Regions from separate parts of the Cupriavidus sp. LA-1 genome, predicted to be linked through region 2. Evidence: predicted binding sites of a transcription regulator. Region 2 holds the regulator's gene; the other holds the start of a gene.
What was found. Region 2 encodes sigma-54, which starts transcription at its own class of promoters, with help from an activator protein. Its sites were predicted from a motif close to TGGCANGNAANCTGCTTT; they were not measured.

Region 1 (11,398 bases), on a different replicon from region 2:
GCGGTGCAGCCGGGCGATGCCGTGCTGGTGCACGCCGCGGCCGGGGGCATGGGCGTGCTGCTGTCGCAATGGGCGCGCGCGCTGGGCGCGACCGTGATCGGCACCGTGGGCAGCGAGGCCAAGCGCGCGGTGGCGCTGGCACATGGATGCCACCATGTCATCAACTACCGCGAGGCCGACTTCGTTGCCGAAGTGCAGGCGCTGACCGGCGGCGAGGGCGTGGCCGTGGTCTATGACGCCGTCGGCAAGGACGTGTTCGTGCCGTCGCTGCAATGCCTGCGGCCATGCGGCATGGCGATCAACTACGGTACCGCGTCGGGCGATGTGAAAGCCTTCGACCTGCAGCTGCTGCACGCGCGCTCGCTGATCGTGTCGCGGCCCACGCTGCGCACCTATATCGCCAGCCCGCAGGCACTGGCGGATGCCGCGGCCGCGTTGTTCGCGGCGGTGGCGGCCGGGCAGCTGCGGCTGGAGGTCAAGCACCGCTACCCGCTGGCCGCCGTGCGCGACGCCCACCGCGACCTGGAGGGGCGGGCCACCACGGGCTCGGCCGTGCTGATTCCATGAACCCGGCGAGGGCAGCATGAAACTCTTCCATGGCTGGTTGTCGAGCGCTTCGCGCCGGGTGCGGCTGTGCCTGGCCGAGAAGGGTATCGGCTATGACAGCGTGCCGGTCGACATGGCGGCGCAAGAACACCATTCGCCTGCCTTCCTGGCGATGAACCCCAACGGCGTGGTGCCTGCGCTGGCGCTGGACGATGGCCGCTTCCTGTACGAGAGCGCCACCATCTGCGAATACCTTGACGAGATCCGGCCGTCGCCGCCGCTGCGACCCGACGACCCCTACCAGCGCGCGGTAATGCGCAACTTCGTGCGCTGGACCGACGAGAAGTCCTTGCCGAACCTGCTGATCCTGAACTGGAGCCTCGCGCTGCAGCCGGTGGCCGCGCAATGGAACGATGCCACGCTGGCCGAGCGGCTGGCGCGCATCCCGACCGCGGAGCGCCGCGAGGCGTGGCTGCGCATTGCGCGCAAGCCCTACACGGATGAAGAGAAGCGCAGCGCGCTCGACGCGCTGTTGTTGCTGGTACCGAAAATGGAAGCGATGCTGGCCGGCGGCGACTGGCTGTTCGGTGCGCGCTATACGCTGGCCGATATCGCCGCCGTGCCGTTTGTCGCGCGCATTGCCGAGCTGGCGCCCGAGGCGCTCAGCGCGGCGCCGGCGGTCGCCGGCTGGTGGCAGCGCGTGCAAGCCCGTCCCGCGTTTGCCCAGGCGCAGCTGGAGCGCTTCGACAGCGCGCTCGCGCGCCGGGGCGCGCAGCAGCCCGCCACCCAATGATCCCTACCTGGAGTAATCCCGATGCAGACTGATGGTTCCCTTCCTTCGCTCGATATTGCCGGCCATGTCGCCACGATCACGCTGCGCCGCCCGGAGGTGGCCAACCGCCTCGGGCCGGATGACCTGGCCGAGCTGCAGCGGCATGTCGATGCCGTGAACGGCAGCGACGTGCGCGTGCTGCGGCTGCGCGGCAGCGGCAAGTACTTCTGCAGCGGCTTCGATATCGGCAGGCTCGCGGCCGGGCAGCGGGGTGCCGGCTTCGAGCCGCTGGTCAACGCGGTGGAGGACTGCCGCGCGGTGACCATTGCCGAGATCCATGGCGGCGTCTATGGCGGCGGCACCGACCTGGCCCTGGCGTGCGATTTCCGGCTCGGCACCGCCGCGGTGGATATGTTCATGCCTGCGGCGCGGCTGGGGCTGCATTTTTACCAGCGCGGCATGGAACGCTATATCAGCCGGCTCGGGCTGAACCACGCCAAGCACCTGTTCCTGACCGCCGAGCGCATCGACGCCGACGAGATGTTCCGCCGCGGCTTCCTGACCGAGCTGCTGCCCGCCGAGCGCCTGCGCGAGCGCGTCGACCAGCTCAGCGACACCGTGGCCGGGCTGGCGCCGCTGGCGGTGCAAGGCATGAAGCGGCATCTGAACACGATCGGGCGCGGCGCGCTGGATAGCGCGGCGCTGGCCGCCGACATCAGCCGGGCCACGCAGTCGCAGGACATCCGCGAAGGCGCGCTGGCCTGGAAGGAAAAGCGCAAGCCGCAGTTCACCGGCACCTGACGCGGCTCACTGCCCCTGCCGCATCACCCACTCCACCGCCCGCGCCAGGAACGGTGAGGTGTCGCCTTCGCGGTAGCTCATGATCACCGGCGACACGAAGCCCGGCGCGTCGATCGGGCAGTAGCGCACGTCGTCGCGGTGCAGGCGCTGGATCGACGCCGGCACCAGGGTGATGCCGATGCCGGCCGCCACCAGGCCCAGCGCGGTCTGCAGCTCGTTGGCCTCCTGCGCCACGCGCAATTGCAGGCCCTGCGCGCGGAACAGCGACAGCAGGTGGTCGGCATAGCTGGGCCGCGGCCGGGCCGGGTAGAGAATGAACGGCTGCGCCGCCAGCGCCTGTGGCGTCAGCGCCTTGCGGCGCGGCGCGGGCAGGCGTGCCGGCAGCGCGGCTACCAGTGGCTCGGCCATCACCACCTGCTGGCGGATGGCGGGATCGTTCAGCGCGATGCGGCCGAAGCCCAGGTCGATACGGCCGGCCTTGAGCGCCTCGATCTGCTCCACGGTGATCATCTCGGCCAGTCCTACCTCGACCTGCTGGTCGTGCCGGTCGGATTCGCGCAGTTCGCGGATCAGTTCCGGCAGCACGCCATACAGCACCGACGGCACGAAGCCGATGCCGAACCAGCGCTTGTCCTGCCGCCCGATGCGGCGCGTGCCTTCGATGGTTTCTTCCAGCCGCTGCGTCAGCTGGGTGGTCTGCTCCAGCAGGAAGCGGCCCGCCTCGGTCAGCCGCAGCCCGCGGCCGACGCGGTCGAACAGCGCCACGCCCACTTCGTCTTCCAGTTGGCGGATCTGGCGCGACAGCGGCGGTTGCGCCATATGCAGCCGCTCGGCGGCGCGGGTGACGTTCAGTTCCTGTGCCACGACCTGGAAATAACGCAGGTGCCGGAGTTCCATGTGTGTCCTGTTTCCATACCTGTAGGGTATTGATCGAGACATCTTCGGTCTTGGACACCGCCAAAGTCAAGTCGCATACTTGGCCTCAACATCAATCCGCATCGACAAGGTATGACCACGACTATCACTTCGGTGGAAGCCATCCTGGTGGACCTGCCCACCATCCGGGCGCACCAGCTGGCCATGGCCACCATGCAGCAGCAGACGCTGGTCATCGTGCGGCTGCGCTGCAGCGACGGCGTGGAAGGCATCGGCGAGGCCACCACCATCGGCGGCCTGTCCTATGGCGACGAAAGCCCGGAAGGCATCAAGCTGACCATCGACACCTACCTGGCGCCGGCGCTGGCCGGCCAGGATGCCACCAACGTGCATGGCGCGATGGCGCGCCTGGGCAAGGTCGCGCGCGGCAACCGCTTTGCCAAGTCGGCGCTGGAGACCGCGCTGCTGGATGCCCAGGGCAAGCGCCTGGGCGTGCCGCTGGCCACGCTGCTCGGCGGCGCGGTGCGGGCCACGCTGCCGGTGCTGTGGACGCTTGCCAGCGGCGACACCGCCCGCGATATCGCCGAGGCCGAGCAGCTGCTGGCCGAGCGCCGCCACAATACCTTCAAGCTGAAGATCGGCCGGCGCAGCGTGCGCGACGACGTGGCCCACGTGGCCGCGATCAAGCGCGCGCTGGGCGACCGGGCACGCGTCACCGTCGACATCAACCAGGCCTGGAACGAGGCCGACGCCGCCACCGGCATCGCCATGCTGGAGGCCGCCGGCATCGACCTGATCGAGCAGCCCACCCCGCGCGAGCAGCGCATGGCGCTGGCGCGCCTGGCCGCGCGCTTTGTGGTGCCGATCATGGCCGATGAAGCGGTGTGCGGCCCGGAAGACGCGATGGAGCTGGCGCGCATCGGCGGCGCCGACGTGTTCGCGCTGAAGATCGCCAAGGCCGGCGGCATCTTCGGCATGCTGCGCACCGCCGCGGTCGGCGACGCCGCCGGCATCGCGCTGTACGGCGGCACCATGCTGGAGGGCAGCGTGGGCACCATCGCCGCGGCGCACGGCTTCTGCACGCTGCCGCAGCTGGCCTGGGGTACCGAGCTGTTCGGCCCGCTGCTGCTCAAGGACGATATCGTGCAGCAACGCCCCGAGTACCGCGACTTCAGCCTGCATCTGCCCGAAGGCCCCGGCCTGGGGCTGGCGCTGGACGAAGACAAGCTGGCGCACTACCGCCGCGGCTGATCTGGCAGGCAACTTCCCCGCATGGCACGCCACGTGCCAGGGGCGCATCACGCAGTGAGGAGACTATGAAGACGTTATTCCAGCGGCTGGCGAGCAGGGGCCGCGCAGGGGCGCTGGCACTGGTTGCCGGCCTGTCGTTCGCCGCACCGGCCGCGCACGCGGCCTATCCCGACCACCCGATCCGCTGGATCGTGCCATTCCCCGCGGGCGGCGCGATGGACAATATCGCCCGCACGCTGGGCGAAGACATGTCGCGCACGCTGGGCCAGGCCATCGTCGTCGAGAACCGTCCGGGCGCCGGCGGCAATATCGGCGCCGAGCTGGTGGCACGCGCGCCCGCCGACGGCTACACGCTGATCATCGTCGCCAACGGCATGGCCGTGAACCCGGCGCTGTACGGCCGCCTGAACTATGACCCGGTCAAGGACTTTGCGCCGGTGTCGCTGCTGGCGGTGGTGCCCAATGTGCTGGTGGCCAACAAGGCGCGGCGCAAGGAAAGCACCGTCAAGGAGGTGGTGGCCCAGGCCAAGGCGGCGCCGGGCAAGTACACCTATGCCTCCGCCGGCAACGGCACTTCGATCCACCTGGCGGGCGAGCTGTTCACCTCGATGGCCGGTGTCGACATGCTGCATATCCCCTACAAGGGCAGCGGCCCGGCCATGACGGATTTGCTGGGCGGCCAGGTCGACTACATGTTCGACAGCATCACCTCGGCCAAGCCGCATATCGAATCGGGCAAGCTGACGGCGATCGCGGTCACCACCAGCAAGCGCTCGAGCGCGCTGCCCAATGTGCCGACGGTGGCGGAAGCCGGCCTGCCGGGCTATGAACTGTCGCCGTGGTTCGCTGCCTTCGTGCCGGCGAAGACGCCGCAGCCGGTGATCGACACGCTCAACCGCGCCATGCTCGAGGCGCTGCACAAGCCCGCCGTGCAGAAGCGGCTGGCGCTGATCGGCGCCGAACCGATTGGCAGTTCGCCGGCGGCACTGCGCGAGCACCTGGCGAAGGAAACCGACAAGTGGGGGGCGCTGATCCGCCAGCGGGGGATTCGGGCGGATTGAGCGGCCCGGACCAACGCGGTTCATAGGGGGCTCCCCCGGGGATGCGCCCGGGGGCATGTCATGACCCCGCCCCCGTCTCCCTGGCACATAATGTGCGTAAGATGCCGGCCGAAAGGCACACTCGAGCGGATCATCCGCCGGCACTGAGGGGAGACAATGAGCAGTTCAACCGACAAGTTCTCGGCCACCATGCGCGATGGCCTGGCCGATCTTGCCCGCCGCCTGCGCTTTGCCATGGAGGAAGGCGCGATCTGGCTGGACGAGCAGCGCATGATCCTGATCCATACCGCCGCCCTGGGCGCCCTGCGCAAGGAACTGGTGGACACCCTGGGCATGGAGCGCGCGCGCGGCCTGTTCATGCGCATGGGCTTTCATTCGGGCATGCGCGACGCCGAGGTGGCCAGGAAGCTGCGCGCCGGCCACAGCGACTTCGGCCAGCTGGAGATCGGGCCCTGCCTGCATACCATCGAGGGGGTGGTACGGGTCACGCCGGTCAAGGTCGACATCGATATCGCCGCCGGCATCTACGATGGCGAATTCCTGTGGGAAGACTCCTTCGAGGGCGACGTCCACCGCCAGCTGTTCGGCATCGTCGACCAGCCTGCCTGCTGGATGCAGATTGGCTACGCCACCGGCTATACCTCCGCGCTGATGGGGCGGACCATCCTGTACCGCGAAGTGGAATGCATCGCCTGCGGGCACCCGCATTGCCGCATCGTCGGCAAGCCGGTGGAGGCCTGGGAAGACGGCGCACAGGCGCTGGCGCTGTACCAGCCCGATCCCGTGATCGAAACCATCATCGCCCTGCAGAGCGAGGTCGAGCACCTGCGCGCGCTGCAGGGCACCCCGGCCACGCCGGCCGACCTGGTCGGCACCTCGCCCGGCTTCCGCGCCGCCTGGGGCCTGCTGCAACGCGCCGCGGCCAGCAACGTGACCGTGCTGCTGCTGGGCGAGACCGGCGTGGGCAAGGAGCGTTTCGCACAGGCGCTGCACAGCGTGAGCGGGCGCGCCGACAAGCCCTTTATCGCCGTGAACTGCGCGGCGATTCCCGACGAGCTGATCGAGTCCGAGCTGTTCGGCGTGGAAAAGGGCGCCTTTACCGGCGCCAGCCAGTCGCGCCCCGGGCGCTTCGAGCGCGCGCACGGCGGCACCCTGTTCCTGGACGAGCTGGGCGAGCTGTCGGCCTCGGCCCAGTCCAAGCTGCTGCGCGTGCTGCAGGAAGGCGAAGTCGAGCGCGTGGGCGGCACCGGCACGCGCAAGGTGGACGTGCGGCTGGTGGCCGCCACCAATGTCGACCTGGCCGAAGCCGTGAAGCAGGGCACCTTCCGCAAGGACCTGTACTACCGCCTGAACGTCTACCCGGTCACGATCCCCCCGCTGCGCGAGCGCCTGGACGATATCCGGCCGCTGGCCGAGCGCTTCGTGGCCCGCTACGGCGCGCGCCACGGCAAGCGCATCGTCGGCATCACCGACCGCGCGCTGGCCGAACTGCGCCACTATGACTGGCCCGGCAACGTGCGCGAGCTGGAGAACGTGATCGAGCGCGGCGTGATCCTGGCCAGCCAGGGCGGCCAGATCACCGCCGACCACCTGTTCCTGCCGGGCACCGTGGCACCGGCGGTGGATACCGCGCCGCGCCTGGGCGCGGGTGGCACGCTGCCAGACCTGCGCGAAGCCGCGGTCCATGCACTGCTGGACCAGATGTCGGAGCAGCAACTGGCGCTGGGCGATGTCGAGACCGTGCTGATGGAGGCCGCGATGCAGCGCGCCGGCGGCAACATGAGCCAGGCGGCGCGGCTGCTGGGCATTACGCGGCCGCAGCTGGCGTACCGGTGGAAGATGCGCGGTGCGCGCGGCAACGGCCACGGCAACTGAGGCTGCTGCACGGTTCAAATGCTGAGGGTTTGCTCCCACTCCCGCTTGCGGGAGCGGGAGCGCACTGGTGGTCATCGATATCCATCGCGTCTTCCACGCGCCTTCAATCCCCGCTTCTTCCCCCTTGATCATTTGATGCAGTCCCTTCCGGCCGCGCATTCGCCCGCAGTTGCCTGATGCTGCACCGCGCCAGCAACATTTCCCTGTCGGATCAAGTCCTCTCGCCCATGTTGCCCACGCACGCTGCTGCACCGCGGGGCAACCGCATCCCCATCCGCCCGCTGCCCGCAAACGCCCGCCCGGCGCGGCTTTTGATCATTTGATCAAGGCTTGCGGGCAGCTTCATCAATTCATCGACAGTATTCGCGCGGACCTTTTCGGGTTAACGCGCACGCTCGCCACGGCTGATTCCCCGCAAGCCTTGTCCCACCGCGCTTTGCGCTCCCTGGCACGGTCTTCGCAGTAAGGCCTGCGTCCAGCCAACGCAATGGAGCGCGCCATGAACACCCCGTCGGTTCCCCTGTTCGAAGCCACGCCGCGCTACGTGCGGGTCGAGGGCCGCACGCCCGAAGGGTTTGTGCAGTTCGCCTTCAGCGTGGCCGACCCCGAGCTGAACGTCGAACTGATCATGCCGGCGCCGATGTTCGAAGCCTTCTGCTGCGTGAACCGCGTGCGCTTCCTGCCCCCGCTGGAAGCTTCGCCGCAGCCGGATGCCGACGACTGACGCCGCAGCCACCGCATCACAAAGAGAGAAGGGATACAGGAGACCAAGCGATGCAAGTCGATATCAAGACCCAGCAGATCCAGCCGCTGCGCCAGACCTACGGCCATGTCGCGCGCCGCTTCGGCGACAAGCCGGCGTCGCGCTACCAGGAGGCGACCTACGACGTGCAGTCGGAGGTGAACTTCCACTACCGCCCCACCTGGGACCCCGGCTTCGAGCTGTATGACAAGCGCCGCACGGCAATCGTGATGCAGGACTGGTACGCGCTGAAGGACCCGCGCCAGTTCTACTACGGCGCCTACGTCACCGCGCGCGGCCGCCAGCAGGATGCAACGGAGAAGAGCTTCGCCTTTGTCGAGAAGCGCGGCCTGCTGCAGGCGCTGCCCGCCGAATGGCAGGAACGCCTGGCCACCGGCCTGCTGCCGCTGCGCCATGTGGAATGGGGCGCCAACATGAACAACTTCTATTGCGCCGACTACGGCTGGGGCACCGCCATCACGCAGGCCTGCACCTACTGCGCGATGGACCGCCTGGGCATCGCCCAGTACCTGTCGCGCATCGGCATGCTGCTGGACGGCAATACCGGCGTGGCGCTGGAGCGCGCCAGGGTGGCCTGGCTGGAGAGCGCCACGTGGCAGCCGCTGCGCCGCTTTGTCGAGCACACCTTTGTCACCGAGGATTGGTTCGAGACCTTCGTGGCCCAGAACCTGGTGCTCGACGGGCTGCTCTATCCGCTGGTCTACCAGCATGCCGACGCGGTGATCGCGCGCGCCTGCGGCACCGGGCTGGCGGTGCTGACCGAGTTCATGAACGACTGGCGCGACGAGCACGCACGCTGGGTCGATGCGGTGATCCAGGCCGCCGCGGCCGAGTCAGACGCCAATCGCGTGCTGCTGTCCGGCTGGGCGCGCGCCGCCTGCGCCGAAGTGGCGCAGGCGCTGGTGCCGGTGGCCGACGCCCTCACGGGCGAGGACGGCGCGCAGATGGTGGCGCTGTGCCGCGAGCAGTTCGAAGTCCGCCTGGGCAAGCTCGGCCTGGCTGGCTGATCCGCCCGCAACGAACCCCACGGAGATACGCCATGTCAGCCACCGCCGCCAACGTCTACATCGCCCTGCAGCACAACGACGACACCCGACCCATCATCGACGCCATCACCGAGGCCAACCCGCATGCGGTGGTGTCGCAGTTCCCCGCCATGGTCAAGATCGACGCCCCCGGCCACCTGACCATCGTGCGCGAGCTGGTGGCCGGCAAGCTCGGCCGCGACTGGGACCTGCAGGAGATCCACCTGAACCTGATCTCGCTGTGCGGAAACATCGACGAAGACGAAGACGCCTTCACGCTGCGCTGGAACGCCTGACACCGCAGCGGCATAGAGAACATCACGGAGACATCATGGACGCACGCAAGAAGCTCAACCTGCGCGAGAAGTACGCCTCGATGACGCGGGACCTGGCCTGGGAAACGACCTACGAGCCGATGGACAAGGTCTTCCCGTTCGACAAGTACGAGGGCATCCGCATCCACGACTGGGACAAATGGGAAGACCCGTTCCGCATGACCATGGATGCCTACTGGAAATACCAGTCGGAGAAGGAGCGCAAGCTGTACGCGATCATCGATTCGTTCGTGCAGAACAACGGCCACCTGAACGTATCCGATCCGCGCTACCTGAACGCGCTGCGGCTGTTCCTGACCGGCGTGACGCCGCTGGAATATGCCGCCCACCGCGGCTACGCCCACCTGGGCCGGCATTTCCGCGGCGCCGGCGCGCGCGTGGCGGCGCAGATGCAGTCGATCGACGAGCTGCGCCATGCCCAGACCCAGTTGCACACGCTGTCGGTCTACAACAAGTACTTCCACGGCTTTGGCGAATGGCGCCACATGCACGACCGGGTCTGGTACCTGTCGGTGCCCAAGTCCTACTTCGAGGACGCGATGAGCGCGGGGCCGTTCGAGTTCATCACCGCGATCTCGTTCTCGTTCGAGTACGTGCTGACCAACCTGCTGTTCATGCCGTTCATGTCGGGCGCCGCCTACAACGGCGACATGGCCACGGTGACCTTCGGCTTCTCCGCGCAGTCCGACGAGTCGCGCCACATGACGCTGGGCCTGGAGGTGGTCAAGTTCCTGTGCGAGCAGGACGCCGGCAACATCCCGATCCTGCAGAAGTGGCTGGACAAGTGGTTCTGGCGCGGTTTCCGCCTGCTCACGCTGGTCGGCATGATGATGGACTACATGCTGCCCAAGCGCGTGATGTCGTGGGCCGAGGCCTGGGAGATGTACTTCGAGCAGGCGGGCGGGGCGCTGTTCAAGGACCTGGAGCGCTACGGCCTGCGCATGCCCAAGTACCACGAGGTCGCCACCAGGACCAAGGACCGCATCACGCACGAAGCCTGGGCCACCTTCTACAACTACGCGGGCGCAGCCGGCTTCCACACCTGGGTGCCCAAGGCCGACGAGATGGCATGGCTGGCCGAAAAGTACCCGCAGACCTTCGAGCGCTACTACAAGCCGCGCCTGGACCACTGGCAGGAGCGCCAGCAGGCCGGCGAGCGCTTCTACAACGCCACGCTGCCGATGCTGTGCCAGACCTGCCAGATCCCGATGGTGTTCTCGGAGCCCGACGACCCCACCCAGACCTGCTACCGCGAAAGCAGCTACCACGGCATGAAGTTCCATTTCTGCTCGAACGGCTGCAAGGACATCTTCGACGGCGAGCCCGCCAAGTACGCGCAGGCCTGGCTGCCGGTGCACCAGATCTACCAGGGCAACTGCGGCGGCGCCACGCTGGAGGACGTGCTCAAGTGGTACCGGCTGAACCCGGGCGCGGACAACCTGGATTTCGAGGGCTCGCAGGACCAGCGCAACTGGAACGCGTGGAAGGGCATCGGGCCCGCCGCGGACGCCGCCTGAAGCCGCCCCATCACAAGACAAGGAGACAACCATGCCCGTCGTATCCATCGGCGACTACGCCTTCGAGGCGGCCGACCGCGAGGCCGTGTTCCACGGCAACCGCCTGCTCTATATCGGCTGGGACGGCCACCTGCTGTTCTGCGCCCCGCATTGCTTCCCGTTCCCGCCGTCGATGCCGCTGTGCGACGTGGTGGACAAGGTGCTGCCCGGTGTCTACGGCTACCACCCCGACTTTGCCCGCATCGACTGGGGCCAGGTGCAGTGGCTGCGCGGCGGCCAGCCCTGGCAGCCGGACCTGGACCGCTCGCTGGAAGAGAACGGCCTGGGCCACAAGGACGTGATCCGCTTCCGCACGCCGGGGCTGGACGGCATCGGCGGCAGCCGCAGCTGAGGCACGCGGGCGAGCGCACCACCGCAAGGAGACCAAGATGTATTCGCTGACCATTGAACCGATCGGGCAGACCATCCCCATCGCTCCGGGGCAGACCGTGCTGGATGCCTGCCTGCGCAACGGCGTGTGGCTGCCCCATGCCTGTTGCCACGGCCTGTGCGCCACCTGCAAGGTGCAGGTGGTGG
Region 2 (11,398 bases):
GTGCTGGCCGCCGACGCCGGCGTCACCAAGAGCGACCTCGATCTGTGGCGCGGCCATGTCGGCGCCGGCCACCGGCGCGGCTGCCTGGCCGTGCTCAACAAGATCGACGGGCTGTGGGATCCGCTGCGCCAGCCGGGCGAGATCGCGCAGGAGATCGCGCGGCAGGTGTCGACCACCGCGCAGGTGCTGGGCATCGAGCAGTCGCGCGTGTATCCGGTATCGGCGCAGAAGGGCCTGGTGGCCAAGGTCACGCATGACGACGCGCTGCTGGCGCACAGCGGGCTGCCCGAATTCGAGCACGTGCTGTCCGAGCAGCTGATCCCGCGCCGGCGCGAGATCGTCTCGGACCAGGTGCACCGGCTGGTGCAGGACATGGCGCGCGCCGCGCAGCAGCTGCTGCAGATCCGCCGCCGCGATATCGTCGAGCAGCTGTTCGAGCTGCGCGGCCTGCGCGGCAAGAACCATGCGATGGTCAAGCACATGCTGATGCGGGTGCAGGGCGAGAAGGACGAGTTCGAGCAGAGCATCAGCAAGTTCCAGGCACTGCGCATGGTCTTCGGCCGCCATAGCGCCGACATCATCAAGAGCCTGCAGCTGCGCGACGTGCGCCGCACCATGCGCACCGCGCGCGAGCAGATGAAGGAACGCTTCTTCTCGCGCGGCCTGCGCGAGGACATGGACGCATTGTTCGCGCAACTGACGGTGCTGGTGACCGATGCCGACAACAAGATCGGCCAGCTGTACCAGCTGATCGAAAGCATGTACCGGCGCTTCAATGCCGAGCACGGCTTCACGCTGCCCGCGCCAATGCAGTTCACCGCCGAGCGCTACGTGGCCGAGCTGCAGGAGACGCTGCGGCTGGTGCACGCGCACTTCGGCACCGTCAATATGCTGACGCGTTCGCGCCCGCAGCTGGTGCAGAGCGCGTTCAACACCATGGCCAGCCGCGTGCTGGAGAATTTCCGCGACCTGAACCGCGATATCGAGGTCTGGCTCAAGTCGGTGATGACGCCGCTGGAAGCGCAGGTGCGCGAGCACCAGAAGCAGCTGCGCCGGCGCGTCGATTCGATCGAGCGCATCCACGAGGCGACCGACACGCTGGAAAGCCGCATCGCCGAGCTTGAGGAGGTGCTCAACGGGCTCGATGAGCGCAGCGGGCGCATCGAGGGCTATGCCGAGCGGCTGATGCGGCCGGCTGCCGGCGAGGACAATGCGAGCCTTGCGGTAGCCTAGCCCGGGTCCCCGGCCGGTATATCATGTGGCGCCGCGCTTTGCGGCGCCTTTTTCTTTGGTGCGCCGCCGCGCCCCAGCGCTTCAGATCGTTTTACCCACATGCCCCGCAAACCAGCCCCCCGCACCGTCCCCGCCATGCCCGACGACATCCTCGTGCCGCCCGACTTCGGCGCGCGCGTGGTCGACTGGCAGCGCCGGCATGGCCGGCATGACCTGCCGTGGCAGAACACGCGCGACCCGTACCGCATCTGGCTGTCGGAGATCATGCTGCAGCAGACCCAGGTGAGCGCGGTGATCGACTATTTCCAGCGCTTTGTATCGCAGCTGCCCACGGTGCAGGACCTGGCCGCGGCGCCTGCCGACCAGGTGATGGCGCTGTGGGCGGGCCTGGGCTATTACTCGCGCGCGCGTAACCTGCACCGCTGCGCCATGCAGGTGGTCAGCGAGCACGGCGGCTGTTTCCCGACGGATCCCGCGGTGCTGGCCACGCTGCCAGGCATCGGCCGCTCCACCGCGGCGGCGATCGCCGCGTTCAGTGCCGGCGTGCGTTCGCCGATCCTGGACGGCAACGTCAAGCGAGTGTTCGCGCGCTGCTTCGGCATCCATGGCCATCCGGGCGAGCGCGCGGTGGAAACGCGCATGTGGCAACTGGCCGAGGTGGCCTTGCCGGCGCCCGGCCCGCGCCAGGCCGAGGACATGATCGCCTATACGCAGGGGCTGATGGACCTGGGCGCAACGGTGTGTTCGCGCGGCAAGCCGGCCTGCCTGGCCGACGCCGGCGCGTGCCCGCTGTCGGCCGGTTGCGTGGCGCGCCGTGACGGGCTCACCGGCGTGCTGCCCACGCCCAAGCCGCGCGCCGCCATCCCCGAACGCAGCACGGTGATGCTGCTGGTGCGGCGCGGGCGCGAAGTACTGCTGCGCCTGCGCCCGGGCAGCGGCATCTGGGGCGGCCTGTGGAGCCTGCCGGAGATGCCGGTCGATACCGTGCCCTTCGATGCGGAAGCCGCCGAGGCGGCGGCGCTCGACTATGCGCGCGCCTTCGGCAAGCCCGCGCGCGCCACGCTGACCGGCGAGCTGACCCATGTGTTCACGCACTTCCGCCTGCTGATCCGTGCCATCCGGGTCGATGTGAGCGCGGACGGCGCAAGCCTGATGGTGCAGGACAGCGCCGGGGAAGCCGCGCAACGCTGGCTCTCGCTCGACGATCTCGATGCGGTGGGGACGCCCGCGCCGGTGCGCCGGCTGCTGGACGACCAGGCCCGCGGCGGGTTGTTCTGAACGTGACGGAAAACCGCGGCTAGAGCATGTGGTTCTGGCGCATATAGCGGTGCACGATCTCGACCCGCATGCCCGCGTCGGGCAGCGCCATCAGCATCTGCTTGGCCTTGAGCGGCACCGGCAGCAACTCGCACAGCCGGTTGGCAACCCAGCTCGGGTCGTCCCACAGGTAGGGCTCGTCGAACGGCAGGCGGTCGGGTTGCTCGGCGTGCAGCCGCGTGACAATGCGCCGCAGCGCATCCAGGCATTCGCCCAGCAGTTCCAGCTTGCAGTCGATGATGTCGGGGGGGAGGACTTCGGCGCGTGCCACCAGCAGGCCGTCGTCGCGGGTCTCATGGCTGGCGATATGGAAGCGCTCGCGGCCGCGCGCGCGGATCAGCAGCACGCCGAGCTGCTCCATGTTGCAGTCGACGATCTCGGCCAGGCAACCGACCGGCTCGGGCACGGTGGGCTGGTCCGGGCGGGCCACTTCCTCGCCGCTTTCGATCAGGCAGACGCCAAAGGGCGTGCTGTCGCGCAGGCAGTTGCGCACCATGTCGACATAGCGCGCCTCGAACACGCGCAGTGGCAGCCGTCCACCGGGAAACAGCACCGTGTGCAACGGGAACAGCGGCAGGTTGTCGAGCGTCCGTGGCGGAGCTTCTGAAGCCGTGGGACGGTAGAGGTCGGTCGAGGACATGCAGTGCCAGCTTGGGTATCGCGCAGCAAAGGGCCAACAGGCCGACGCTGCGTGCGGATGCCGGTGGGCAGTCGCGCCTGCGTCAGCCCGCCGGTGCGAGCTCTCGGTGTCTCACCAGCACATTACCATGCGCCCGGAAATAGTTGGCGAGCCTTTCCGCAATATAGACCGAGCGATGCTGGCCGCCGGTGCAGCCGATGGCCACCGTCAGGTAGCTGCGGTTGTCGGCAATGAAACTTGGCAGCCACTTTTCGACGTAGGCGCGGATATCCTCGGCCATCGCCAGCACCATCGGCTGGGCCTGCAGGAAGTCGATCACCGGCGTGTCACGGCCCGTCAGCGGGCGCAGTGCCAGGTCGTAATAGGGGTTGGGCAGCGAGCGCACGTCGAACACCAGGTCGGCATCGCTGGGCACGCCGTGCTTGAAGCCGAACGACTCGAACAGCAGCGTCAGGTGCTGGCTGTCGTCGCGGATCAGCTCCTTGATCCAGCTGCGCAGCGTATTGGTGCGCACATTGCTGGTGTCGATACGGTGCGCGGCCTCGGCCAGGGGGCTCAGCAGCGCGCGCTCCATCTCGATCGCTTCCATCAGCGCGGTGTCGTTGAAGGCGGGTTCGCCCCCCGGGCCGGTCACGCCGTCGGTGCGCACCGACAGCGGATGGCGGCGGCGCGTCTCGGAATAGCGTTGCACCAGGGCATCGGTGCTGGCGGTCAGGAAGACCACCTCGACCTGGTGCTCGGCGGCCAGCGCGCGCACGGTGTCCGGCAGCTGGTCCAGGGACTCGCGGCTGCGGATGTCAGTGGCCACGCCCAGGTGCGTATAGCCCTGGCTGTCGAGATAGCGGGTCAGTTCAGGGATGAACTGGGCCGGCAGGTTGTCCACGCAGTAGTAGCCTGCATCTTCCAGGACGTTCAGTGCGACGGACTTGCCGGAACCGGATATGCCGGTGATGAGGATGATGCGCATAGCACTTGAAGCATAGCATCAGGTGCCGGCTGCGTCATGACAGTGCGTTTACAAAGCAAAATGGCGAACCTCCCGGTTCGCCATTGCATCTGCAGCTGGTGCCGCCGTTCAGGCTGACTTGGACAGGCAATCCTTCATGTAGGCTTTGTATTCGTCGCCCTTCTTGCCCTTGCCCGACTTGCTGCAGGAGGCCATTTTCTCCTGCTGGGTCATGGGTGCGCCGCCCTTGGACAGGCATTCCTTCATGAACGCCTTGCGTTCGTCGCCCTTCTTGCCGGAGGCCTGGGTATTGCAGGCCTTCATCTTGTCCTGCTGGGCGTTGGCCGCGGGCTTGGCCGGGGTGGCCGGCGTAGCGGACGTGGCAGGCATCGCCGGGGCGGTCGCCGCCGGCTTGGCCGGGGTGGCGGGGGTGGCCGGCGTGGCGGCGGTCTGCGCAAAGGCGCTCGCGGCGATCATCGGGGTGACCAGCGCGCACATCGCGATCAGTTTCTTCATGCTTGCTCTCCTCGGTGTGGAAAACTTCATGGCCGCGCACCATTGCCGGCGTTGCAGCTTCCGTAACGGGCGTGATGCCCATTACAGCACAAAACGGAGCATGCCTGAGAAACGTTGACGTTTTGAGTCCGTCCCGTTGTAAGCAATTGAAAACGCCGGGCTTACAGCAGGCGGCCCTGGCCGCGCGACACGACGTCGGCCTGCATGGCGGCGCGTTGGCGGTCCATGAAGTCGCGCAGCGTGTCGATGCCGCGCAGGCGCAGGATGGTGTTGCGCACGGCGGCCTCGACCAGCACGGCGAGGTTGCGGCCGGCCGCCACCTGGATCTTGACCATGTGGATCGGCAGGCCCAGCACGTCCAGGTACTGCGAATCGAGCGGCAGCCGCTCGAACTCGCCGTCGTTGCGCCGCACCAGCTGCACCACCAGCTTGATCTTCATCTTCCGGCGCACCGCGGTCTCGCCGAAGATGGTCTTGATATCGAGCAGGCCCAGGCCGCGCACTTCCAGCAGGTTCTGCAGCAGCGGCGGGCAGCGGCCCTCAATGAAATCCGGCCCCAGCCGGACGAAGTCGACCGCATCGTCGGCCACCAGCCCGTGGCCGCGCGAGATCAGTTCCAGGCCCAGTTCGCTCTTGCCCAGTCCCGATTCACCCATGATCAGCACGCCCATGCCCAGGATGTCGAGGAACACCCCGTGCATGGTCACGCGCGGCGCGGAGATGCGCGACAGGTACAGGCGCAGGTGGTCGATCACCGCCGCCGACGATACCGGCGTGGTGAACAGCGGCGTTGACGAGCGCGTGCAGCGCAGTTCCAGGTCGGGCGGCGGCTCCATGCCGTCGGCGATCACCAGGAAGGGCGGCTCCAGCAGGATCAGCTCGCCCATCTGGCGCTTGCGGGTCTCGTCGTCCAGGCGCTGGTAGTAGGTGATCTCGGGTTTGCCGAGCACCTGGATGCGGTTCGGGTGGATCAGGTTCAGGTGGCCCACCAGGTCGGCGGCGGAGGTGGCTTCGCGGGCGAACTCCACGTCAAAGGCGCGGTCCGCGCCCTCCAGGCCGGCCACCCACGAGAGTTTGATGTCGGCTGCGTTGTCGTCGAAGATGGACTGGGAGGTGACGCCGGTGAGTTCCATGCGGTATGACTGGTAGGGCGGTGTGCGAAGCGCGTGGCGCCTGCCCGGTCTGTGCCGGCCCGCTTTGGGGGATCAGGGGATCAGGGGTGCCATGCGATCAGCAACTCGTGCACCGCATCGGGCGTGGGCAGTGTCGCCAGCCCTTCGCGCATGTCGCGGTCCGAAAGCAGTTGCGCGATCTCGGACAGGATTTCCAGATGCTGCTGCGTGGCCTGTTCGGGCACCAGCAGGAAGATCAGCAGCGATACCGGCTTGCCGTCGGGCGATTCGAACGGAATCGGCTCGGCCAGGCGCATGAAGGCGGCCAGGGGATGCTTCAGTCCCTTGATGCGGCCGTGCGGGATCGCCACGCCGGCGCCCAGGCCGGTAGAGCCCAGCGACTCGCGTGCGAACAGGTTGTCGGTCACGATGGCGCGCGCGACGCCATGGTTGTTCTCGAAGAGGAGCCCGGCCTGCTCAAACACACGCTTCTTGCTGGTGACGCTGACGTCGAGATTGATGTTGCCGGGTGGCAGCAATTTGGCCAAACGATTCATGGGCGATGCGCAGGATTTCAGTTAGCGGGCGGATCGTTCCGCCGGGCAGGGGGCCGGCTCCGGGCTGCCCCTGGCCTGGCCGGAGGCGTCCGGCCCATTATAGAGCAGCGGCCACCCTCGGATTGTGCGGTGCAGCGGAGCAAGCTGGTGCAGAACGATACATGGCGATGCAATCGTGCCTCCGGGCCAAGAGCCGTCGCACCGATGCAGGGCGCGGCCAGGATTCCCCTCTCTTTGTATGGCGCAGCATACACCTTGCCGCCGCGCTTGCGAACACTCTTGCTCATTCGGGTGAAAAGCGTTTGCTCCGATGCCACAGCACGCCGCGGCGCCAGTCCAGGCCCGGCCTGGCTCTGGCCGGCGCAACGCGAGGGCGCAAAAAAGCCGCGCTTCGTGGCGCGGCTTGCCTGTTCAATCCTGAGTCAGCAGCCCTCTGCGGGGCTGCCGGGCACGGTCATTGCTGCATTTGCGCTGCGGCCATCTGGTACTTGACCGCTTCGCGGTCGTGGCCTTGCACGCGATCCTTGTAGCGGATCACCTGACGGTCCAGCTTGTCGACGAGTGCGTCGATCGCCGCATATAGGTCTTCGTGATGCGCCTCGACAAAGATGTCCTTGCCCTTGAGATGTAGATTGATTTCTGCGTACTGACGCCGGTCCTTTTCCTTGTGATTGTCGACAGAGAGCAGCACGCTAACGCCAATGACCTGATCGAAATGCCTGACGATTCGCTCCAGCTTCGTTTCCACGTACTCACGCAGAGGGGGCGTGATGTCCAGGTGGTGTCCACTGATCTTGAAGTTCATAGCGCTTCTCCTTCTGAAAGAGCCTCACCAGGCAGGCGGTGGGCTCGGCTACAAAGACTTGCGGAGATTGACTGCGGGGATCTTCAGGGCCTCGCGATACTTGGCAACGGTGCGTCGTGCGACAACGAAGCCTTGCTCACCCAGCAGTTCGGCGATGCGACTGTCGGAAAGGGGATTCCTCGGGTCTTCGGCTCCTATCAGTTGCTTGATCAAGGCGCGGATGGCCGTTGATGAAGCCGCGCCACCGGTTTCGGTGGACACGTGGCTGCCGAAGAAGTACTTCAGTTCGAAAGTACCCATCGGCGTTGCCATGTATTTATTGGTCGTCACCCGGGAGATGGTTGACTCGTGTAATCCCAGTGTATCGGCAATCTCCCGCAAAACCAAGGGGCGCATGGCGATTTCACCGTGGGTGAAAAAGTTCTTTTGACGCTCGACAATGGCTTGCGAGACACGCAGGATCGTATCGAACCTTTGCTGGATGTTCTTGATCAGCCAGCGTGCCTCCTGCAGTTTCTGCTGCAGCCCCGCGGTGCCGGTTTCCCCTTTTGCGCCACGCAGGATTTGTGCATACATATCGTTGATGCGCAGCCTTGGCATCACATCCGGGTTGAGCTGCGCGATCCAGCCGCCGCCGCTCTTGCGCACGAACACATCCGGCACCACGAAATCGGCTTCCGGTCGGCTGTAGGCATGGCCCGGGTAGGGCGCCAGCGAGCGGATCAGGTCGTGGGCTGCCTTCAGCGCCGCTTCATCGACCTGCAGCGCCTTCTTCAGCCGCGTGTAGTCGCGTACCGCCAGCAACTCCAGGTGATTGGTGACGATGTTCAGCGCCAGGTCGCGCTGCGGGTGGGTCAGGCGGCGCAGCTGCAGCGCCAGGCATTCGGCGGCATTGCGCGCGCCCACGCCCGGCGGGTCGAAGCTCTGCAGCAGTGTCAGGATCGCGTGGACTTCGTCGAGCTCGAATTCGAGTTCTTCGGGCAACTCCATGCAGATCTCTTCAAGCGATGCGCTCAGGTAGCCATCGTCGTCGAGCGACTCGATCAGGAAGATGGCCAGGCCCTTGTCGCGCGCCGAGATCTTCAGCGGCGTCAGCTGCTCCATCAGGTATTCGCGCAGCGTGGGCTCGGCTTCGCGCAGCTGCATCGGCGTCTTTTCGTCCTCGTCGCCTTGCGGACGGCGGGCAAAGTCGTCCAGGCTCCAGTCGCTGCTGCCGTAGTCGTCGCCGCTGCTGTTGTCGCCAAAGCTGTCGTCGTCACCCGCGCCGTCGGCACGGGCGTCGCCATTGCCCTGGGGTTCGGCGGGGGCGGGCGCGGGTGCGCTCTGGACATTGACCGAGCCATCCGCGGCCACGCGCAGCGGGCTCTCGATCCAGTCGTTCTCACGCTCGAGCAGCGGGTTTTCCGTCAGGGCCTGTTCGACTTCCTGCTGCAGTTCCAGCGTGGAAAGCTGCAGCAGCCGGATCGACTGCTGCAACTGCGGGGTCAGTGCCAGATGCTGGGAGAGGCGGAGCTGTAGCGACGGTTTCATGCGACCTATTTTATGCGCATCTTTCCGATGTTGGAACGGAAATTGCTATCGCTGATGGACTCCGATCGACGCTGGCTGTGGGGCGGCTGCGCGCGCCCCGCCGGAATGCCTGCCGCGCAAGGGGCAGGCCGTCATGTCACATGCGGAAGTTCTCGCCCAGGTAGACGCGCCGCACGGCGTCATTGGCGATGATTTCCTCGGGCTGGCCCTCGGCCAGCACCGCGCCTTCGCTGATGATGTAGGCGTGATCGCAGATGCCGAGCGTCTCGCGCACATTGTGGTCGGTGATCAGCACGCCGATATTGCGCGCCTTGAGGAAGCTGACGATGCGCTGGATCTCGCCCACGGCGATCGGGTCCACGCCGGCGAAGGGCTCGTCCAGCAGGATAAAGCGCGGCGACGACGCCAGCGCGCGTGCAATTTCCACGCGGCGGCGCTCGCCGCCCGACAGCGACAGCGCGGGGTTGTTGCGCAGGTGCGCGATCTGCAGGTCGTCGAGCAGCGAATCCAGGCGGCGCTCGATCTCGGCCTTGGCCAGCGGCTTGCCCTTGTCCAGCTGCAGTTCCAGCACCGCGCGGATGTTCTCCTCGACGTTGAGCTTGCGGAACACCGAGGCTTCCTGCGGCAGGTACGACAGCCCCATGCGCGCGCGCTCGTGGATCGGCAGGCCGCTGATATGGTCGCCGTCGAGCACGATATCGCCCTCGTCCAGCGCCACCAGGCCCACGATCATGTAGAACGACGTGGTCTTGCCCGCGCCGTTGGGGCCGAGCAGCCCGACCACCTCGCCGCTCTTCACGTCGAGCGAGACGTCCTTGACCACCGTGCGCGAGCCATAGCGCTTCTTCAGGTGGCGCACGACCAGCGTGCTGCCGCCGGGAAGGACGGTGGAGGCTTCGACGGAAGGCTTGTCGGCGATGGTTGCGGTATCGGTCATAGGCACAGTCAGGCGTTCGGGCGTTTCAGGCGCGGGCGGGCAGGTCCGCGCCCGGCGTCATGGTTTGTTGGCGGGCGCGGGGGCCGGCTTCAGGTCCAGCGGCGAGCCGCCGCTGCCCGGGGTGCCGGCCTTCGGGTCCTGGCGCGGCGACAGTACCGCGCGCACGCGGCCGGACGAATTGGCGGCGGCGGCGTCGCCGCTGCCGCCGGCGGCCGTGTAGAACTCCTTGCGGCTGTCGTAGGTCAGCACCGCGCCGCGGATCTCGTCGACCAGCTTGGCACCCTGCAGGCGCGCCATGCGGGCATTGCCGATCAGCTTGGAGAATTCCTGCTTGCCGTCGTATTCGATGCGGTCGCCCCAGCCGTCGATGTATTCGTCGACGCCTTCGCGCTTTTGCCGGATGTAGGCCTGCTTGCCCGGCTTGGCGGTGGCCACCGCGAACTGGTAGCCCTCGGGGTCGGTGCGCAGCTCGGCGGCGTCCGACTTCAGGATCATGGTGCCCTTGGTCAGCACCACATTGCCGGTCAGCGTATAGATCTGCTTGACGTCGTCGTAGCTGGCGTTGTCCGCCTCCAGCACCATCGGCTTGTCGCGGTCCGCGCGCTCGGCAAGGGCAGGCTGGGCCAGCAGGCCGAAAGCCATGGCCAGCGCGAGCAGGGCCGGGGCGGTGCGTCGACGGGACGAAGTCGTCAGGGAAGCGGTCATGTTGGCAGGGTTGCTTGAAGGCGTCGGGATACTTGGTGGTGCGGTTTCACGCGGGTTTGCACGGGTCTGCATGCGTTCGTGCGTGCCGGCGCCGCGTGCGCGGCCCCGCTGGGCCAGGGTTCAGGAACCCGGCGCGCGGGCCGGCGACGGCCCGGTGACGATAGTGCCGCGCACATTGCCGAGCAATTGTACTTCGCGGGTGACGTTGTTGAAGATCAGGCCGTTGGCAGTCATCACCGAGGGGCCACGCGTGAGCTTGACCGGCTTGTCGGTCTTGACGATGTCGTCGTTGATCAGCAGCTGGAAGTAGCTCGAGGCCGCGGTAAGCTGCGGGTCCTTGGACGCGTCCGCGCCCTGCTGGCGCAGCACGAAGCCGTTGTCGTACAGGTCGATCACCGAGCCTTCGGCGTTCATGCGGCCGATGTCGGCGCGGGCGGTCACCGGCGGGCGCTCCGGCTGATACGCGCGCATGGCGGGACGCGTGACCTCGTAGGTCTGGTCGTCCTCGAAATGGACCATGCGATCGCCGGTGAAGCGAATCTTGGTGCTGCCGTCAGGCGCCAGCTCGGTGGCCGAGAAGTGGTCCATGAAGTAGTCAGGCTCGTGCTTCTTGGTGTTCTGCGCGGCCTGGTCTTCCTTGGGGGAGTTGATCTGGACCAGCCAGAACGTGCTGCCCGCCACGATGGCCATCAGCAGCAGCGGCAGCAGCCGCATGACGATGCCGCTGAGGGAGGCGAGGAGTGCCTGCATGGTGTCCTTGGCGTTGTGCCGGTTGTGGCGGGCCCGCGCCCGCTCAGATGACCTTGGCGCGCGTCAGGTCGTGGATATGCAGCGCGCCGGTCAGGCGGCCGGCGTCATCCACCACCAGCAGCTGGTTGATGCGGTTGGCTTCCATCACCTGCACCGCTTCCACGGCCAGCTGGTTCTCGTTGACCACGCGCGGGTTGCGGTGCATGACCTCGCCGATGGGCACGGTCTTCCAGTCGCGCGGGGTTTCCAGCAGGCGGCGCAGGTCGCCGTCGGTGAACACGCCGATGGCGTGCCCGTCCGGGTCGACCACCGCGGTCATGGCCATGCCCTTGCGGGTGATTTCCATCAGC

Region 1: the regulator sigma-54 is predicted to act here: its motif matches at 7,629-7,646, upstream of ACZ5MJ_RS22880 (phenol hydroxylase subunit).

What each region holds. Positions count from the first base shown of each region.
Region 1 is NZ_AP031388.1:822,279-833,676, reverse strand. Features, by position in the region: gene ACZ5MJ_RS22915 (quinone oxidoreductase family protein) at 1-567, shown strand, start outside; gene ACZ5MJ_RS22910 (glutathione S-transferase family protein) at 584-1,339, shown strand; gene ACZ5MJ_RS22905 (enoyl-CoA hydratase/isomerase family protein) at 1,361-2,119, shown strand; gene ACZ5MJ_RS22900 (LysR family transcriptional regulator) at 2,126-3,016, opposite strand; gene ACZ5MJ_RS22895 (muconate/chloromuconate family cycloisomerase) at 3,128-4,246, shown strand; gene ACZ5MJ_RS22890 (tripartite tricarboxylate transporter substrate binding protein) at 4,312-5,307, shown strand; gene poxR (phenol degradation transcriptional regulator PoxR) at 5,464-7,182, shown strand; gene ACZ5MJ_RS22880 (phenol hydroxylase subunit) at 7,682-7,906, shown strand; gene ACZ5MJ_RS22875 (aromatic/alkene monooxygenase hydroxylase subunit beta) at 7,957-8,952, shown strand; gene ACZ5MJ_RS22870 (MmoB/DmpM family protein) at 8,985-9,266, shown strand; gene ACZ5MJ_RS22865 (aromatic/alkene/methane monooxygenase hydroxylase/oxygenase subunit alpha) at 9,302-10,822, shown strand; gene ACZ5MJ_RS22860 (phenol hydroxylase subunit P4) at 10,854-11,213, shown strand; gene ACZ5MJ_RS22855 (2Fe-2S iron-sulfur cluster-binding protein) at 11,251-11,398, shown strand, end outside.
Region 2 is NZ_AP031387.1:3,446,774-3,458,171, reverse strand. Features, by position in the region: gene ACZ5MJ_RS16145 (dynamin family protein) at 1-1,233, shown strand, start outside; gene mutY (A/G-specific adenine glycosylase) at 1,333-2,511, shown strand; gene ACZ5MJ_RS16135 (LON peptidase substrate-binding domain-containing protein) at 2,531-3,190, opposite strand; gene rapZ (RNase adapter RapZ) at 3,273-4,157, opposite strand; gene ACZ5MJ_RS16125 (PsiF family protein) at 4,266-4,652, opposite strand; gene hprK (HPr(Ser) kinase/phosphatase) at 4,814-5,785, opposite strand; gene ACZ5MJ_RS16115 (PTS sugar transporter subunit IIA) at 5,866-6,321, opposite strand; gene hpf (ribosome hibernation-promoting factor, HPF/YfiA family) at 6,776-7,126, opposite strand; gene ACZ5MJ_RS16105 (RNA polymerase factor sigma-54) at 7,175-8,656, opposite strand; gene lptB (LPS export ABC transporter ATP-binding protein) at 8,793-9,593, opposite strand; gene lptA (lipopolysaccharide transport periplasmic protein LptA) at 9,651-10,298, opposite strand; gene lptC (LPS export ABC transporter periplasmic protein LptC) at 10,419-11,048, opposite strand; gene ACZ5MJ_RS16085 (KpsF/GutQ family sugar-phosphate isomerase) at 11,092-11,398, opposite strand, start outside.